Linked DNA regions of Synechococcus elongatus PCC 11801. The protein of the gene in region 1 binds, or shares a complex with, the protein of each later gene. Links are inferred from orthologs where the notes say so. Each region holds a gene or a part of one and is shown on either strand. Other genes may lie near its edges.

Region 1 (7,828 bases):
TGCGCTCCCCGGTATGGCAAGCGATGTCACCGATTTGTTCAATGGTCAGCAGCAGGGCATCGCTGTCGCAGTCATAGCGAATCGCCTGCAATTTCTGAAAGTGGCCGGACGTTGCACCCTTGTGCCACAGTTCTTGGCGCGATCGGCTCCAATACCAAACCTCGCCAGTTTCCAGCGTTTTCTCCAACGCCTCACGGTTCATCCAGGCCAGCATCAATACGGTGCCGTCCAGATAATCTTGGGCGATCGCAGGCAGCAGACCCCGCTCATCAAAGCGGAGTTGATCAAGCGGCAGCGACAGAGACAGAGGAGCCATGAGCCTCAGGCTGGGTGACTGTTCTACGCTATCACTGCCGCGATCGCGTCTGAACTCAGCGAACCTCTACCGCCTGTAGGCGATCGCGAAAACTCGTCTGAGGGGCTGGTGTAGGTGCTGTGTAGCGGGGTTCGACAGCAGCACTGGCCTTGGGGGCTGGGGTATTAGCGCTGTTCGCTGACCGTGAGTCTGTCTGACCTAGCGGCACATAGCGAAACCGGCGATGACTTCCGCCTTTGGCCGGTGGACGGAGCGAGGGTTCAACCGTATTTTGAGTACTGGCTTCCGTAGGATTCCGACGGGGTAATGGGTTTTCACGCAATTCGCGCTTGAGCTGGTTGAGCAATCGTGAATGTGATGTCGAGCTGTAGTGCTTGATGATGTGGATATCCCAATCCATGGTGCCTCGGGCAGCAGTGAATGATGAGCCGCCATTTCAGTCAATGAATCGTCTGGAGTTATCGCCACAGTTGCTTAAACTCCAAGCCCCTAATGGCAAAGGGCTGCTGAGCCGAAATCATAGAGGCCTGCTGAATGTTCAGCAAGCCCCTACGCATCATCTTAAGTTTTTAACGGTTGCTGAACTAGCTCAAACCACTAACGAGGAAGGGCAGTAGGCCTTGGCCCAAGACCACTTCCGTCAAGATGAGAGCCACAAAACCGAGCATTGCTAGCCGGCCATTCAATTTTTCGGCGCGATCGTGAAAGCCCCAGGAAGCATCAGCTTCAGCAACAACCACTTGGGGTTCGATGGCGAAATTGTTTTGACGACCGAATTCGTCAACAGTTCGTCCGCTACGCATAATGAATTCCTCTTGATTGGCTGTCCTGTTTGAAGTGTAACACAACGTAAAGTTCTGTGACGTTTTTCTTAATCTTTGGCAGTCAACCCTGTTCCCACCGGGGCAGCATGACTGTTGCTGCCCTTTGTAGATGGAGGCAATAGCGAGGACTAAACCATCGTCAAAGGCCAACGACCGGTAAACTCAGCGCAGCGATCGCCCTCTCATGTCTTTGTGATGACGGTTCCTCTCAACCCTGCTGATAATCCACTAGTCCAGTTTCGACAGGCTTTGGCAGCTCTCCACAGTACTGAGGCAGCTCTAGCACTCTTCTTAGAGACTGCGATTGACTTGACTCAGTCGGATGCTGGCAGCATCTTTCAACTGCGCTGGAGTCTCCGTGGACCGGAACTGATCTGCACCTTGTCCTGCAACTTCTCGCAACCCGAGATTCAGCTGCAAGGTAGCCCTCTCCCGATCCTGCGCAATAGCTTGGCAGGGTACGTAGCCACCACCGGTGAGGTGTTGAATATTCCCGATGTCTATCAGCTACCGTTGGGGTTGCCTTATCACTTTCAACCCCGCATCGACAGCGCGACCGGCTATCGCACCCAATCGATTTTGGTCTTACCGCTCAAGACACCGCGCCAAGATGTGATCGGAATTGTGGAGCTGATCAACCGCAAGTGCGATCGCAAAGCCAAACTGACGACAGGCGACTACGGTGCTGCAGTGATTCCCTTTTCTCCAGCCGATCAGCAAGTGGTCGTGCAGCTACTCAAGACGCTAGAGAGTGAGTTTCTCGGCAAGGTATGAGTCAGCCGTCGGCCACGATCGCACAGAACTTTACACCGATCTCAATCGCGGCGAACGGCTAGAAGGTGGCGAACTAGGCACTGGCCGGTGCTTGGGGGCGAGTACGAACACGGAGTCTACGAATGCCATGTGGCTCGGGGCGGCGTTCTTGCAGCTCTTGCTTCAGCTGCTTCAGCAGGGCGCGGTGGCGTTGCGAAGGGAAAAACGTGAACTTGAGGTCTGGCTTCCAATCCATGCAAAAAGTTGAGAAACAAAGCGCCTGATCTCAGGCTCCCCAACTCTAGCGCAGGGGCGATGACCCCAACCGAGCCGCTCAAAAGGTAAGCGATAGAATCATCTAGATTTTTGCTGCTGCTTTCCCATGCCCAAGCGCGCTTCTGTTGAGCCTTCATCTGATCTGGCTCATCGCAATGGCAGTCAACCAGCAGCCGAGACAGACCAAATTCGAGTTCGGGGCGCGCGGCAACATAATCTGCAGAACCTTGACCTCGATCTACCGCGCAACCAGCTAATTGTGTTTACGGGTGTGAGCGGTTCGGGCAAGTCATCCTTGGCCTTTGACACGATTTTTGCCGAGGGGCAACGTCGCTACGTCGAGTCACTGTCTGCTTATGCTCGGCAGTTCCTTGGCCAAGTCGATAAGCCTGATGTCGATGCGATTGAGGGCTTGAGTCCAGCCATTTCCATTGACCAAAAATCCACTTCGCACAACCCACGATCGACGGTCGGTACGGTCACGGAAATCTACGATTACCTGCGGTTGTTGTTTGGGCGAGCCGGCTCACCCCACTGCCCCCATTGCGATCGCTCGATCGCGCCTCAAACGATTGATCAAATGGTCGATCGCCTTGCAGAACTACCCGATCGCAGCCGCTTTCAAATCTTGGCGCCGGTGGTTCGCGGTAAAAAAGGAACCCATAAAAAACTGCTTTCTAGCCTTGCGGCAGAAGGCTTTGTGCGGGTGCGGATCAACGGTGAAGTGCGGGAACTCAGTGACAGTATTGAGCTGGATAAAAACCACGCCCACACCATCGAAATTGTGGTCGATCGCCTTGTTCAAAAAGAGGGAATTCAAGAGCGACTCGTTGATTCACTCACCACCTGTCTCCGTCGTGCCGAAGGCATTGCTGTGATCGATGTCTTGCCGAGCGATCGCGGCTCTGTCGTAACCTTGCCGACGGAGTTAGCAGCTAGCCACGCAGCCGAAACAAAAGCTGCCTATGGCAGCCCTGCTAGTGGCTATGAACTTGTCTTTTCCGAAAATTTTGCTTGCCCCGAGCATGGCGCTGTGATGGAAGAACTGTCGCCGCGCCTCTTTTCCTTTAACTCACCCTACGGTGCCTGCTCCCATTGCCACGGGCTGGGGAGCCTACGGACGTTTTCGCCCGATCTGGTCGTTCCCGATCCCAGCCTGCCAGTCTATGCCGCGATCGCGCCTTGGTCGGAAAAAGATCACAGCTACTACTTCAACCTGCTCTGCGGCGTGGCCGAGGCCAGTGGCTTCGAAATCAGCGATCGCTGGCAGGATTTGACCCCTGATCAACAGCAGGCGATTCTCTACGGCAGCCGTGAAGCGATCGCGGTTGAAACTGAATCCCGCTTCCGCGATCGTCAGGTTTACCATCGCCCCTTTGAGGGGGTGATTCCGATCCTGGAGCGTCAGTATCGAGAAACCAGTTCCGAAGTCTATAAACAGAAGCTCGAAAAATATCTCGTCGATCAAACTTGCGAGGTCTGCCACGGTTTACGGCTCAAACCGGAATCCTTGGCAGTGCGGATTGGCCCCTATCGGATCACTGATCTCACCAGTGTTTCAGTGCGGGACTGCCTGAGCAAAATTGAAGCTTTAATCGGTGCTAACGGGCGATCGCCCCTCTTGACAGCTCGCCAAATGCAGATCGGGGATTTGGTGCTGCGCGAAATTCAGGCTCGCCTGCGCTTCTTGCTCGACGTGGGACTCGACTACCTGACCCTCGATCGCCCAGCCATGACTCTCTCGGGTGGTGAGGCCCAGCGTATTCGCCTGGCTACACAAATTGGGGCGGGTCTGACCGGAGTGCTCTACGTCTTGGATGAGCCCAGTATTGGGCTGCATCAACGTGATAACGATCGCCTACTCAATACCCTGATTCGCCTGCGGGATCTCGGCAATACCCTGATTGTGGTTGAGCATGACGAAGATACGATTCGTGCAGCCGACCACCTGGTTGATATTGGGCCTGGAGCAGGGGTGCATGGGGGGCGTATCGTTGCCCAAGGTCATCTAAAGCAACTGCTGACGGCTGAAGACTCTTTGACGGGTGCTTATCTCTCAGGCCGTCGCCGTATTGCTACTCCAGCAAGCCGTCGTGAGGGCAATGGTCGCCGTCTGCAGCTCCAAGGTGCCAATCGTAACAATCTCCAAAACCTTGATGTTGAGATTCCCCTCGGCAAACTGGTCTGTGTCACGGGCGTGAGTGGCTCCGGCAAATCCACGCTTGTCAATGAACTCCTACATCCAGCCCTCGAGCACAGTCTGGGGCTGAAGGTTCCTTTTCCCAAAGGCCTGGCCGCGCTGAAAGGCACAAAAGCGATCGACAAGGTGATCGTGATTGATCAATCGCCGATTGGTCGTACCCCGCGATCGAATCCGGCGACCTATACTGGTGCCTTTGATCCGATCCGGCAGGTGTTTGCTGCAACGACGGAAGCGAAAGCACGAGGCTATCAGCCGGGGCAGTTTTCCTTCAATGTCAAAGGCGGTCGCTGTGAAGCCTGTGGTGGGCAAGGCGTCAATGTCATCGAGATGAATTTTCTGCCCGATGTCTATGTCCAGTGCGATGTCTGCAAAGGTGCTCGCTATAACCGTGAAACGCTGCAGGTGAAGTACAAAGGCAAGACGATCGCTGACGTGCTCAACATGACCGTCGAAGAGGCGGCGCAGTTTTTCGAAAACATTCCTCAAGCCAGTAGCCGCCTGCAGACCTTGGTGGATGTGGGTCTGGGTTATGTTCGTCTCGGTCAGCCTGCGCCAACGCTCTCAGGTGGTGAAGCCCAACGGGTCAAACTGGCGACGGAACTGGCGCGTCGGGCAACCGGCAAAACGCTCTATCTGATTGATGAACCGACCACGGGTCTCTCTTTCTACGATGTCCACAAGTTGCTGGATGTGATGCAGCGCCTCGTGGATAAGGGCAATTCGATCGTGGTGATTGAGCACAACTTGGATGTGATTCGCTGTGCAGACTGGATCATTGATCTGGGACCCGAAGGAGGCGATCGCGGCGGCGAGATTGTTGTTTGCGGGGAGCCAGAGACTGTAGCAATGCATGCTCACTCCCACACAGGGCGCTATCTTGCTCAAGTCTTAGCCCAGCATCCTCCGGGGCAGTAATGCTCAGTGAGTCTCACCAGCAGTGTCGCCAGAGCCAAGTATCAGATTCTGATACAGTGATCAACACTGCAGTAATCTTTTGTTTTTTTCTTAGATTTGTAGAGTCTTAAAGCGACATTCTAGAAGTAGCCATCGAGTCATCTTGTGACAGGAAGTAGCACGGTTATGACAGCGCCCACCATTGAGCAACTTGTGCGCAAGGCTTGCCAAGTACAAGCCTCGGATATTCATCTGCGGGTTGGGCATCCTCCCTACTTTCGGTTGCGCGAGCAAATGTATCCGCTCCCAAAAGCACCGGCTGTCACAGAGAGTGATATGGATAGCTGGCTCAATGAAATCTTGACGCCAGCCCAGCGTACTCGTCTTCAAGAAACGCAGGAAATTGATGAAGCGCTTTTTTATCCAAATCTGATTCGTTGTCGCGTCGTTTGCTTTCAAACACTGGATGGTACAGCGATTACGCTACGGTTAATCCCTCTACAGATTCCGAGTCTCTTTGAGCTGCAACTTCCATCTGTGCTTTCGGGGTTAGTTCAACGGAAACAAGGACTGATTTTAGTCACGGGACCAACAGGATCAGGTAAGTCAACTACCCTAGCAGCCATGGTTAATGAAATGAACCAAACCATGGCTCGCCATATTATTACTATCGAAGACCCTATTGAGTATGTTTTTGAACCTGTTCGCTGTTTGATTACCCAACGTGAAATTGGTCGTCATGCCCATGATTTTGCCTCGGCACTGCGGGCTGCGTTACGGGCTGATCCAGATGTCATTCTTGTGGGTGAGATTCGAGATCAAAAAACGCTCAAGACAGCTATCTATGCTGCCCAAACGGGTCACCTTGTTTTGGGGACACTCCATGCTCGCAATACAGTCAGCACGATCGATCGCTTGATTGGTCTTGATGGCATGGTGCAGAGCTCAGACACGCGCAAGCAGTTCCTAGAGCTGTTAGTCGCAGTGATTTCCCAACAACTGATCACTCCCCAAACTGGTAGCCGTAGGGCAATCTTAGAGGTTTTGATCAATACGCCGGCGATTCAGGACTATCTCAACCGTGGCGAATTAGAGGAAGCCTATCGCTTGATGGAACTCGACACGATTGAGGGCATGCAAACTCTCAATGAGGCACTCCTGATCGAGATTGAGCAAGGTCGACTCAGTGTTGAAGAGGCTCTGAAAGTCTCGATTGATCCTGGAGATCTCGATCGCCGTCTGCGGATTACTGGGATTGCTCAAGCCCAAGGATTTTCCAGTCATTTTCAATCTGATTTCTAAGCAGGGGTTTGGTTACTCCACTGATAGGGTGGGAGTCGGAATGATGGACGATGCCTTCGAACCGCTACAGCTTAAAGCCGAGGGAGCCAGCCTTCGCTTCTGCCGTTATGGCGGGCAAGTGTTGTCGTGGCAACCCGCAGGAGGTCAAGAACGTTTTTTTCTTAGCGATCGCAGTCTTTATCGTCTGGGCAAGGCTATTCGTGGTGGCATCCCGGTCATCTTTCCTCAGTTCTCGGATCGTGGCTCTTTACCTAAGCATGGTTTTGCCCGCGATCGTGCTTGGACCTTGCTTCAACTTGATGCAGCAGCGGGGTATGCAGAGCTAGAACTTCGAGACTCTGCCGAAACCTTACAGATTTGGCCTGTAGCCTTCCGGCTGCGCCTGAAGCTGCAATTGCGATCGCAACAGTTGCAGGTACAGCTCAGTGTTGAAAATTGCGATCGCCAACCATGGCAGTTTACGGCGGCGCTGCATGGCTATTTGGCAGTCCCTGACTTATCCACCGTGCGATTACAAGGGCTACAAGGGCGTTGGGGTACCGAGCAAACCACAGGCGATCGCTTTCAAGAATTAGATCGCGATCGTGGCTTTCTGACAGCGATCGATGCTTTGTATGACGCGCCAGCGCAGCTCCTGACTCTCGTGGCTCCGCCATGGCCAGACCTCCAAATCAGCCAAGAGGGCTTTTCAGAAACAGTGGTTTGGAACCCTGGCGTCGCGGGTGCTGCTCAGATTTCTGATCTCGCACCCGGTATGGAACGGCAGTTTCTTTGTGTGGAGGCTGCAACAGTTCAGCAACCGCCTCACCTAGAACCCGGTGAAATCTGGCAGGGGCAGCAATCCTTTCAGATCCACTGAAGCCGTAGATGACGGTAGTGCTTACTGTTAACCCTGCGAAGTATTCCTGCAATTCCTTGGCAGCAGCTCGATCGCACTCCTACGGTGAGGATAGTTCGGATGACGACCTCCAGGACGGCGTAAAGCTTGAGGACTGGACGGGTGAACATAGCTGGCGATGGCTTCTTCTGGGGTCGTCGCCTTTATTCGTGGGGGTACTGCTGAGGAAACGTGTGCGAGACGCACTCATCATGCTTCGACTTACTGGAAGCCGACTCCTGGCAAAGCTGGTCTCAGGAAGCTCCCAACCTTCTCGCAGAACCTCTCAGTGCGACAGAAAGAGTATTGCTGTGGATATGGTGAAGGGCGAATAAGTTAGGACGTTATGACAAGAGAAAGATAGATCTACCGTTCTTTAGCTT
Region 2 (7,171 bases), 630 kb from region 1 along the record:
TAAGCAGGACTTATTGAGACCGCTAGTGTCCTCAGCAATGAGCACTACCTTGCCGAAATAGGGATAAAGACCGTACTCTCTTATTTAGAAATAGTTGCAATAAGGAAGCAAGTCATTGTCTCGCCTACGTCTCTGGTCAACTGGTTTTGCAGCCCTGTTCCTCAGTGCGGGTTTAGCAGCCTGCGGCAGTAGTGACAATAAAGTCGTCAATGTCTACTCGTCACGGCACTACAACCAAGACGACCAGCTCTACAAAGCCTTTACCGACAAAACGGGCATACAGGTCAACGTCATTGAAGGCAAGGATGCCGAGCTGATTGAACGCATCCAAAGCGAAGGAGCCAACAGTCCTGCTGATGTCCTGATTACAGTTGATGCGGGACGTCTGTGGCAGGCAGAATCCAAAGGGCTATTCCAACCTGTGCAATCGACAGTGCTCACCACGGAACTCCCTGCCGATCTGCGCGATCCGGATGGGCGTTGGTTTGGCTTTGCCCGCCGTGCCCGCGTCATTATCTACAACAAGTCCAAGGTGCAACCCAGTCAGCTCTCCACCTATCAAGCCCTCGCCAACCCTGAGTGGAAAGGGAAGCTGTGTATGCGCAGTTCAGACAACATCTATAACCAGTCTCTTGTAGCTGCTGCGATCGCGACTGATGGCGAAGCCAAAACGGAAGAGTGGATCAAGGGAATCACGGCGAATTTTGCCCGTCCTCCCCAAGGGAACGACACCGCCCAAATCAAAGCGGTTGCCGAAGGCGTGTGCGATGTGGCCGTTGTGAACCACTACTACTTGGCACGTCTCATGGAATCGAAAGAGGCTGGCGATCGCGAAATCGCTGCTAAAGTCGGTGTCTTCTTCCCACAACCGACCCATATCAATGTCAGCGGTGCTGGGGTTGCAACCAATGCTCCGCACAAAGACAATGCAATTGCATTTCTGGAATTCTTAGCGAGCCCTGAAGGTCAGCGCTACTTTACCCAAGGCACCTACGAATATCCAGCCAAGGCCAATACCGCTGAAGATGCAGTTGTCCAAAGCTTCGGCACCTTTGAAGCAGCGCCCGTCAATGTCGATATCTATGGAGCAAATAACGCTGAAGCTGTGAAAATCATGGATCGGGCAGGCTGGCGCTAGCTCTCAAATCAGTCCCTGACAGCTTGGTATGGCCAGCCCTTAGCCCTTCTAGCTGGATAGTTCAACTACGCAGAGACGTCGCCGGTTCGTGGCAAGCGGAGGGGCTTCAGACCGTGGCACGGAGGCTGCGACCAACTCAAACCTGTCGTGCCTCCAGCAAAATGGATCAACCCACCCGTCGCCCATTTTGCGAGCGGCGGGAGTGTGTCACGATCGGTACGCTCGTCTGCTGAGGCAGTCATGGTTCAGGAACTCCGCTTTGATATCCTTCCCGATCGCCATGAGCCGCCCCAAAATGTCGAAGCTGAGGAAGCAATTCTGGGTAGCATCCTGCTCGATCCCGAGGCGATCGGGCGGATTGCCGATGTACTCTCACCGGAAGCCTTCTACAACTCCAACCACCGCGATATTTATCGGGCGGCAGTCCGGCTGCATAGCCAAGGTCAGCCAACGGATCTGACCAGTCTGACGACCTGCCTGCAAGATGCGGGTCAGCTCGACAAGGTCGGCGGTCAATCTCGACTGGCAAAGCTGGTCGATCGCGTGGTGACGACGGCTAACGTCGAGCAATACGCTCAGTTAGTAATCGACAAGTTTCTGCGGCGGCAACTGATTCAAGCCGGTAATTCCGTCATTCAACTGGGCTACGACACGACCAAGCCGCTGGAAGCCGTTCTTGATCAGGCGGAGCAAAAGGTCTTTGGCATTACCCAAGAACGCCCGACTATGGGCTTGCTACCGGCCTCCGAAATCCTGACGAGTACCTTTGCAGAAATCGAGAGTCGTTCCATGGGAACGGCGCTCTCGGGCATCTCTTGTAATTACTACGATCTGGATGCCATGACTCAGGGCTTCCAGCGATCGGATTTGATTATTGTGGCGGGACGACCGGCCATGGGAAAAACCAGTATTGTCCTCAACATTGCTCGCAATATTACCGTTGCTCATAAGCTGCCGGTTTGTGTCTTCAGTTTGGAGATGTCGAAGGAGCAATTGATCTATCGCCTGCTGTCGATGGAAATTGGCATCGAGAGTAGCCGCTTGCGATCGGGCCGGATTGGCGATCATGAGTGGGAAATGCTTGGCAAAGGGATTATGCAACTTTCCCAACTTCCCGTTTTTATTGACGATACGCCCGGATTGACTGTTTCGGAGATGCGATCGAAGGCTCGACGATTGATGTCTGAACAAGGAGGGCAACTCGGGCTAATTCTGATTGACTATCTGCAGCTTATGGAAGGTAGTTCCAGCGATAACCGGGTTCAAGAAATTTCTAAGATTACGCGATCGCTGAAAGGTTTGGCACGGGAGTTAAACGTTCCGGTAATTGCGCTTTCGCAGCTCAGTCGTGGTGTGGAATCACGAACCAATAAGCGACCGATGATGTCGGATTTGCGGGAAAGCGGTTCGATTGAGCAAGATGCTGATTTAGTGATGATGATCTATCGGGATGAATACTACAATCCTGACACTCCCGATCGCGGCATTACCGAAATTATTGTTGCCAAGCATCGGAATGGGCCGGTCGGCACCGTCAAGCTCCTGTTTGAGCCGCAGTTCACCCGTTTCCGCAACCTGGCGGGCAGTAGCGCTCCTGCGGTTTGAGGCGGCGCGATCGCCCAAACGGCACAATGGATCGACAAATTCTTCCTTGACTTTATCTCTGACGCACCGGTCATCTATCCATGACTTTTTCAGCACTGATTCGCACCTTGGCGCGATCGCCCCTCAGCCAAGATCTGCTGACGAAGTTAGAGAAGCAATCGGGCCTGCGTCTGATTGGAGCCGGTCGCTTAGCGCAGGGGTTGGTGACCTCAGCCCTTGTCCAAGCCCAATCGCGATCGCTGCTGGTGATTTGCGCCACCCTCGAAGAAGCCGGTCGCTGGGCCGCGCAACTGGAAGGCATGGGCTGGCCGACGCTGCACTTTTACCCCACCTCGGAATCCTCACCCTACGAAGCCTTTGACCCCGAGTCCGAGATGGTTTGGGGGCAGTTGCAGGTGCTGGCCGATCTGCTGGAACAGAGTCAGCCTGTGGCGATCGTGGCAACCGAGCGATCGCTGCAACCCCATCTGCCGCCCGTGGAAGTGCTGCGTCCCTTTTGCCAAACGCTGCAGCGGGGTCAGGAGATCAATCTTGGGGAATTGGGCGATCGCCTTGCCCAGTTTGGTTACGAGCGGGTACAGACCGTTGAAGCAGAAGGCCAGTGGAGTCGTCGTGGCGACATCATCGACTTGTTTCCAGTTTCAGCGGAGTTACCGGTTCGACTGGAGTTGTTTGGCGATGAATTGGAGCGCTTGCGGGAATTCGATCCGGCAACCCAGCGATCGCTGGATGAGATCGAAATCCTACGACTGACCCCAACCAGCTATGCGCCGGTGATTGCAGCTGCTTTAGAGGGGCGATCGCTGGATGACTGGCTGACCGAGGCCGAACAGGAAGCCTGGCAAGAAGGGCAACCACCGGAAGGGATGCGCCGCTTTTTAGGGGTGGCCTTCAAACAGCCTGCTTCCCTGCTGGACTATCTACCGGCGGGCACGGTGATTGCGATCGATGAGCCGCTGCAGTGTCGCGCCCATAGCGATCGCTGGCTGGAGCATGTTCAAGATCACTGGCAGGAACAGGAGCAAGTTTGGCCAGCCATTCATCGCGATTTTCAAGCCGCTTGGGAGGAAATCAGCTGCTTTCAGCGGATCGAGCTGTCACAGCTGCAAACCGGCGGCGAGAGTGAGTTGCCCGTGCTCGATCTGGCGGCGCGATCGCTTCCTGTTCTGCCGCATCAGTTCGGCAAGCTGGCGGACTTCATCCGCACTGAGCGCGATCGCCACAGCATTTGGTTGGTCTCTGCTCAGCCCTCGCGGATGGTGGCACTGCTACAAGAACACGACTGCCCGGCGCAGTTTATCCCCAACCCCCGCGACTATCCGGCGATCGATCGCCTTAGTGAAAAACGTTTCCCGATCGCACTCAAGCATTCCAGTCTGGCGGAGCTAGAAGGCTTCAGCCTGCCCACTTTCCGGCTGACCTTGATCACCGATCGCGAATGCTTTGGTCAGCACGTCCTCGCCTCACCGACCTACGTCCGCAAACGGCGACGGGCAGCCTCTAAGCAAGTTGACCTCGATCGCCTCAAGCCCGGCGACTACGTCGTCCACCGAAACCATGGCATCGGTCGCTTTACCAAGCTGGAAAGCCTCAGTCTTGGCGGCGAAATGCGCGAGTATCTGGTGCTGCAATATGCCGATGGTCTGCTGCGAGTTGCCGCCGATCAACTTGGCAGCCTCAGCCGCTATCGCGGTATGGGCGGTGAGCGCCCTGAACTGAGCAGCATGACCAGTAAGGCTTGGGAGAAGACCAAAGCCAAAGCCCGCAAAGCCGTTCGGAAAGTCGCGGTCGATTTGCTCAAGCTCTACGCCCAGCGATCGCAGCAGGAGGGTCATGCCTACCCACCGGATCAGCCTTGGCAGCAAGAGCTGGAAGATTCCTTCCCCTACCAGCCGACAGCGGATCAGCTCAAGGCGGTAGAAGCAGTCAAGCGCGATATGGAAAGTCCGCAACCGATGGATCGCTTAGTCTGCGGGGACGTGGGTTTTGGCAAAACGGAAGTCGCGGTTCGCGCCATCTTTAAGGCAGTGACCGCCGGAAAGCAGGTGGCTTTACTTGCTCCGACAACGATCCTGACCCAGCAGCACTACCACACCCTCAAGGAACGCTTCGCGCCCTATCCAATTCAAATTGGCTTGCTCAACCGCTTCCGAACGGCGAGTGAACGGCAGCAGATTTTGCAGCGCCTCGCGACTGGTGAACTTGATGTCGTGGTTGGCACCCACCAGCTCCTGGGCAAAAACACGCAGTTTCGCGATCTTGGCCTGCTAGTCGTCGATGAAGAGCAGCGCTTTGGCGTTAACCAGAAGGAAAAAATCAAAGCCCTCAAAACCCAGGTCGATGTTCTGACCCTGAGTGCCACACCGATTCCGCGCACGCTCTACATGGCGCTCTCAGGTGTGCGGGAAATGAGCCTGATCACTACCCCGCCCCCTTCCCGTCGCCCGATTAAAACCCACCTAATGCCCTACGACTTGGAGGCGGTGCGGACGGCAATTTCCCAGGAGATCGATCGCGGTGGACAAGTCTTCTATGTCGTCCCTCGTGTCGAAGGAATTGAGGCGATCGCGACTCGCTTGCAGGAAATGTTGCCCAGCTTGCGCCTTGCCGTTGCCCATGGTCAGATGCCAGAAGGCGAATTGGAGGCAACGATGCTGGCCTTCAATAACGGCGAAGCCGACGCGATGATCTGCACCACGATCATCGAGTCTGGCTTGGATATTCCCCGCGTCAACACGATTTTGATCGAAGACGCCCAGCGCTTTGGCCTTTCGCAGCTCTACCAGTTGCGCGGTCGCGTCGGTCGGGCTGGAATTCAAGCCCACGCTTGGCTGTTCTATCCCGGTGAAACGGTGCTCTCCGATCAGGCACGACAACGCTTGCGGGCTATTCAGGAGTTCACACAGCTGGGATCGGGCTATCAGCTCGCCATGCGGGACTTAGAGATTCGTGGCGTTGGCAACCTGCTGGGAGTCGAGCAATCCGGTCAGATGGAGGCGATCGGCTTCGACCTCTACATGGAAATGCTGCAGGAATCGCTGCAGGAAATTCGCGGTCAAGATATTCCCCAGGTTGATGACACCCAGATCGACCTCAATCTCACGGCCTTCATCCCTGCTGACTACATTCCCGACCTCGATGCCAAGATGAGCGCCTATCGGGCTGTAGCCTCGGCGCGTACCCCCGCTGATCTGCTGCAAATCGCAGCGGACTGGAGCGATCGCTATGGCCCGTTGCCCAAAGCGGCTCAGCAATTGCTGCGGGTAATGGAACTCAAGCAAGTGGCAAAATCACTGGGCTTTGCCCGCATTCGCACTGAGTCCAAGCAGCACGTCATTCTAGAAACGCCGATGGAAGCCCCAGCGTGGAAACGCCTGCACGAAAAAATTGCTAGCAATCTTCAGAGCCGTTTTGTCTATGCCTCAGGGCGCGTTACTGTGCGCGGGTTAGGGCTTCAGAGTGCTGAGCAGCAGGTGGAAAATCTGATCACTTGGCTCAGCCCCCTGCAAAGCACCTTGTCAGAATTGGCGATCGCCGCCTAAATTCAGAAACCAAAAAGAGACTTAAGCGTCTGATGTTCTCGGTGGACATGCGGCCAGCTTAGGATTGTTAGTCCGGTCGGTGCTTGTCCGGCCTTTTGCGTCTAGGAAACTCGATGAAACTGCTGCCCATTGTTGCGATCGCCCTTGGATTCGCTACACCTGTTCACGCCAAAGACGAGATCCCAGCAGCAAAACAGGCCAACTTCCTACAGGTCTGCCAAGAAACGGCTAAAACTCGGGGGGCTCCCTCCCAGTTCGCTCGGCCCATCTGTCAGTGCATGCTCAATGAGCTGCGATCCAAAGGGAATGCTTATTTGATCAGCTTGGAAAAAAATCAAAAGCTACAGCAGGATTTTGCGACGCGGGCTTCCCTAAGCTGTATCTCCAGCCTGATTAAAGGACAGTAAAAACACGGATCCTTAGGCCTCGTTTCCCAGTCTTAGGAGTGATCAGCTGGGACACTTGGGAGGCATGGATTGCTGCAGTCCGTTGAGATTAAGGCCGGGCCTAGTGCTTTATGCAGATCCTTTGTTGAGCAATTGCTGCAAATGAAGCGGTAGGCTGCTGACTGCGAGTCTTCAGGCTGATCTCAGCCCTCAACCGTAGACCAGCCAAGCAGAAACATCACTTCCATGCTGCGAAGTGAGTAGCGGGAGAAGCCTGAATCATGGTCGAGCTAGAAGTCTTCGAAAAAGGCCTCCGTATCCTAGCCGAAGGGACTCGCCTCAGCTTAGAAACCCTCTCGGTTCTCTGTGTTTTGGTTGGGTTACTAGCAACCCTGCGCCGCACGAGTATGATGCGACGACAACTCAGGCACAGTAGCGACTTGCCCTTCACCAAAATTCGCTTAGGGTTTGGGGCCTGGCTCTCGTTAGCTCTCGAGTTT

Evidence for each region. The genes of interacting proteins can lie anywhere in the genome.
Region 2: the proteins of uvrA (region 1) and mfd are in contact, whole or in part, in a crystal structure (PDB 4DFC), measured with the Escherichia coli proteins. The link is inferred for Synechococcus elongatus PCC 11801 from one-to-one orthologs.

The regions. Positions count from the first base shown.
Region 1 is NZ_CP030139.2:1,062,981-1,070,808, reverse strand. Bases 1,920-5,487 are described here. They hold uvrA (excinuclease ABC subunit UvrA), read left to right. Parts: upstream 1,920-2,275; coding sequence 2,276-5,287; downstream 5,288-5,487. Other genes in these bases: DOP62_RS05080 (type IV pilus twitching motility protein PilT), read left to right, coding at 5,453-5,487; DOP62_RS05090 (hypothetical protein), read right to left, coding at 1,988-2,149. Outside these bases: bifunctional phosphoribosyl-AMP cyclohydrolase/phosphoribosyl-ATP diphosphatase HisIE, read right to left, coding at 1-316; DOP62_RS05105 (hypothetical protein), read right to left, coding at 372-716; DOP62_RS05100 (chlorophyll a/b-binding protein), read right to left, coding at 901-1,119; DOP62_RS05095 (GAF domain-containing protein), read left to right, coding at 1,336-1,914; more of DOP62_RS05080, read left to right, coding at 5,488-6,568; DOP62_RS05075 (D-hexose-6-phosphate mutarotase), read left to right, coding at 6,609-7,427. UniProt on the Escherichia coli protein: The UvrABC repair system catalyzes the recognition and processing of DNA lesions. UvrA is an ATPase and a DNA-binding protein. A damage recognition complex composed of 2 UvrA and 2 UvrB subunits scans DNA for abnormalities.
Region 2 is NZ_CP030139.2:429,988-437,158, forward strand. The notes cover bases 2,475-6,485. They hold mfd (transcription-repair coupling factor), read left to right. Parts: upstream 2,475-2,823; coding sequence 2,824-6,285; downstream 6,286-6,485. Other genes in these bases: dnaB (replicative DNA helicase), read left to right, coding at 2,475-2,743; DOP62_RS02065 (hypothetical protein), read left to right, coding at 6,399-6,485. Also shown: DOP62_RS02045 (Fe(3+) ABC transporter substrate-binding protein), read left to right, coding at 116-1,138; DOP62_RS02050 (hypothetical protein), read right to left, coding at 1,204-1,380; more of dnaB, read left to right, coding at 1,379-2,474; more of DOP62_RS02065, read left to right, coding at 6,486-6,692; DOP62_RS02070 (DUF1622 domain-containing protein), read left to right, coding at 6,953-7,171. UniProt on the Escherichia coli protein: Couples transcription and DNA repair by recognizing RNA polymerase (RNAP) stalled at DNA lesions. Mediates ATP-dependent release of RNAP and its truncated transcript from the DNA, and recruitment of nucleotide excision repair machinery to the damaged site.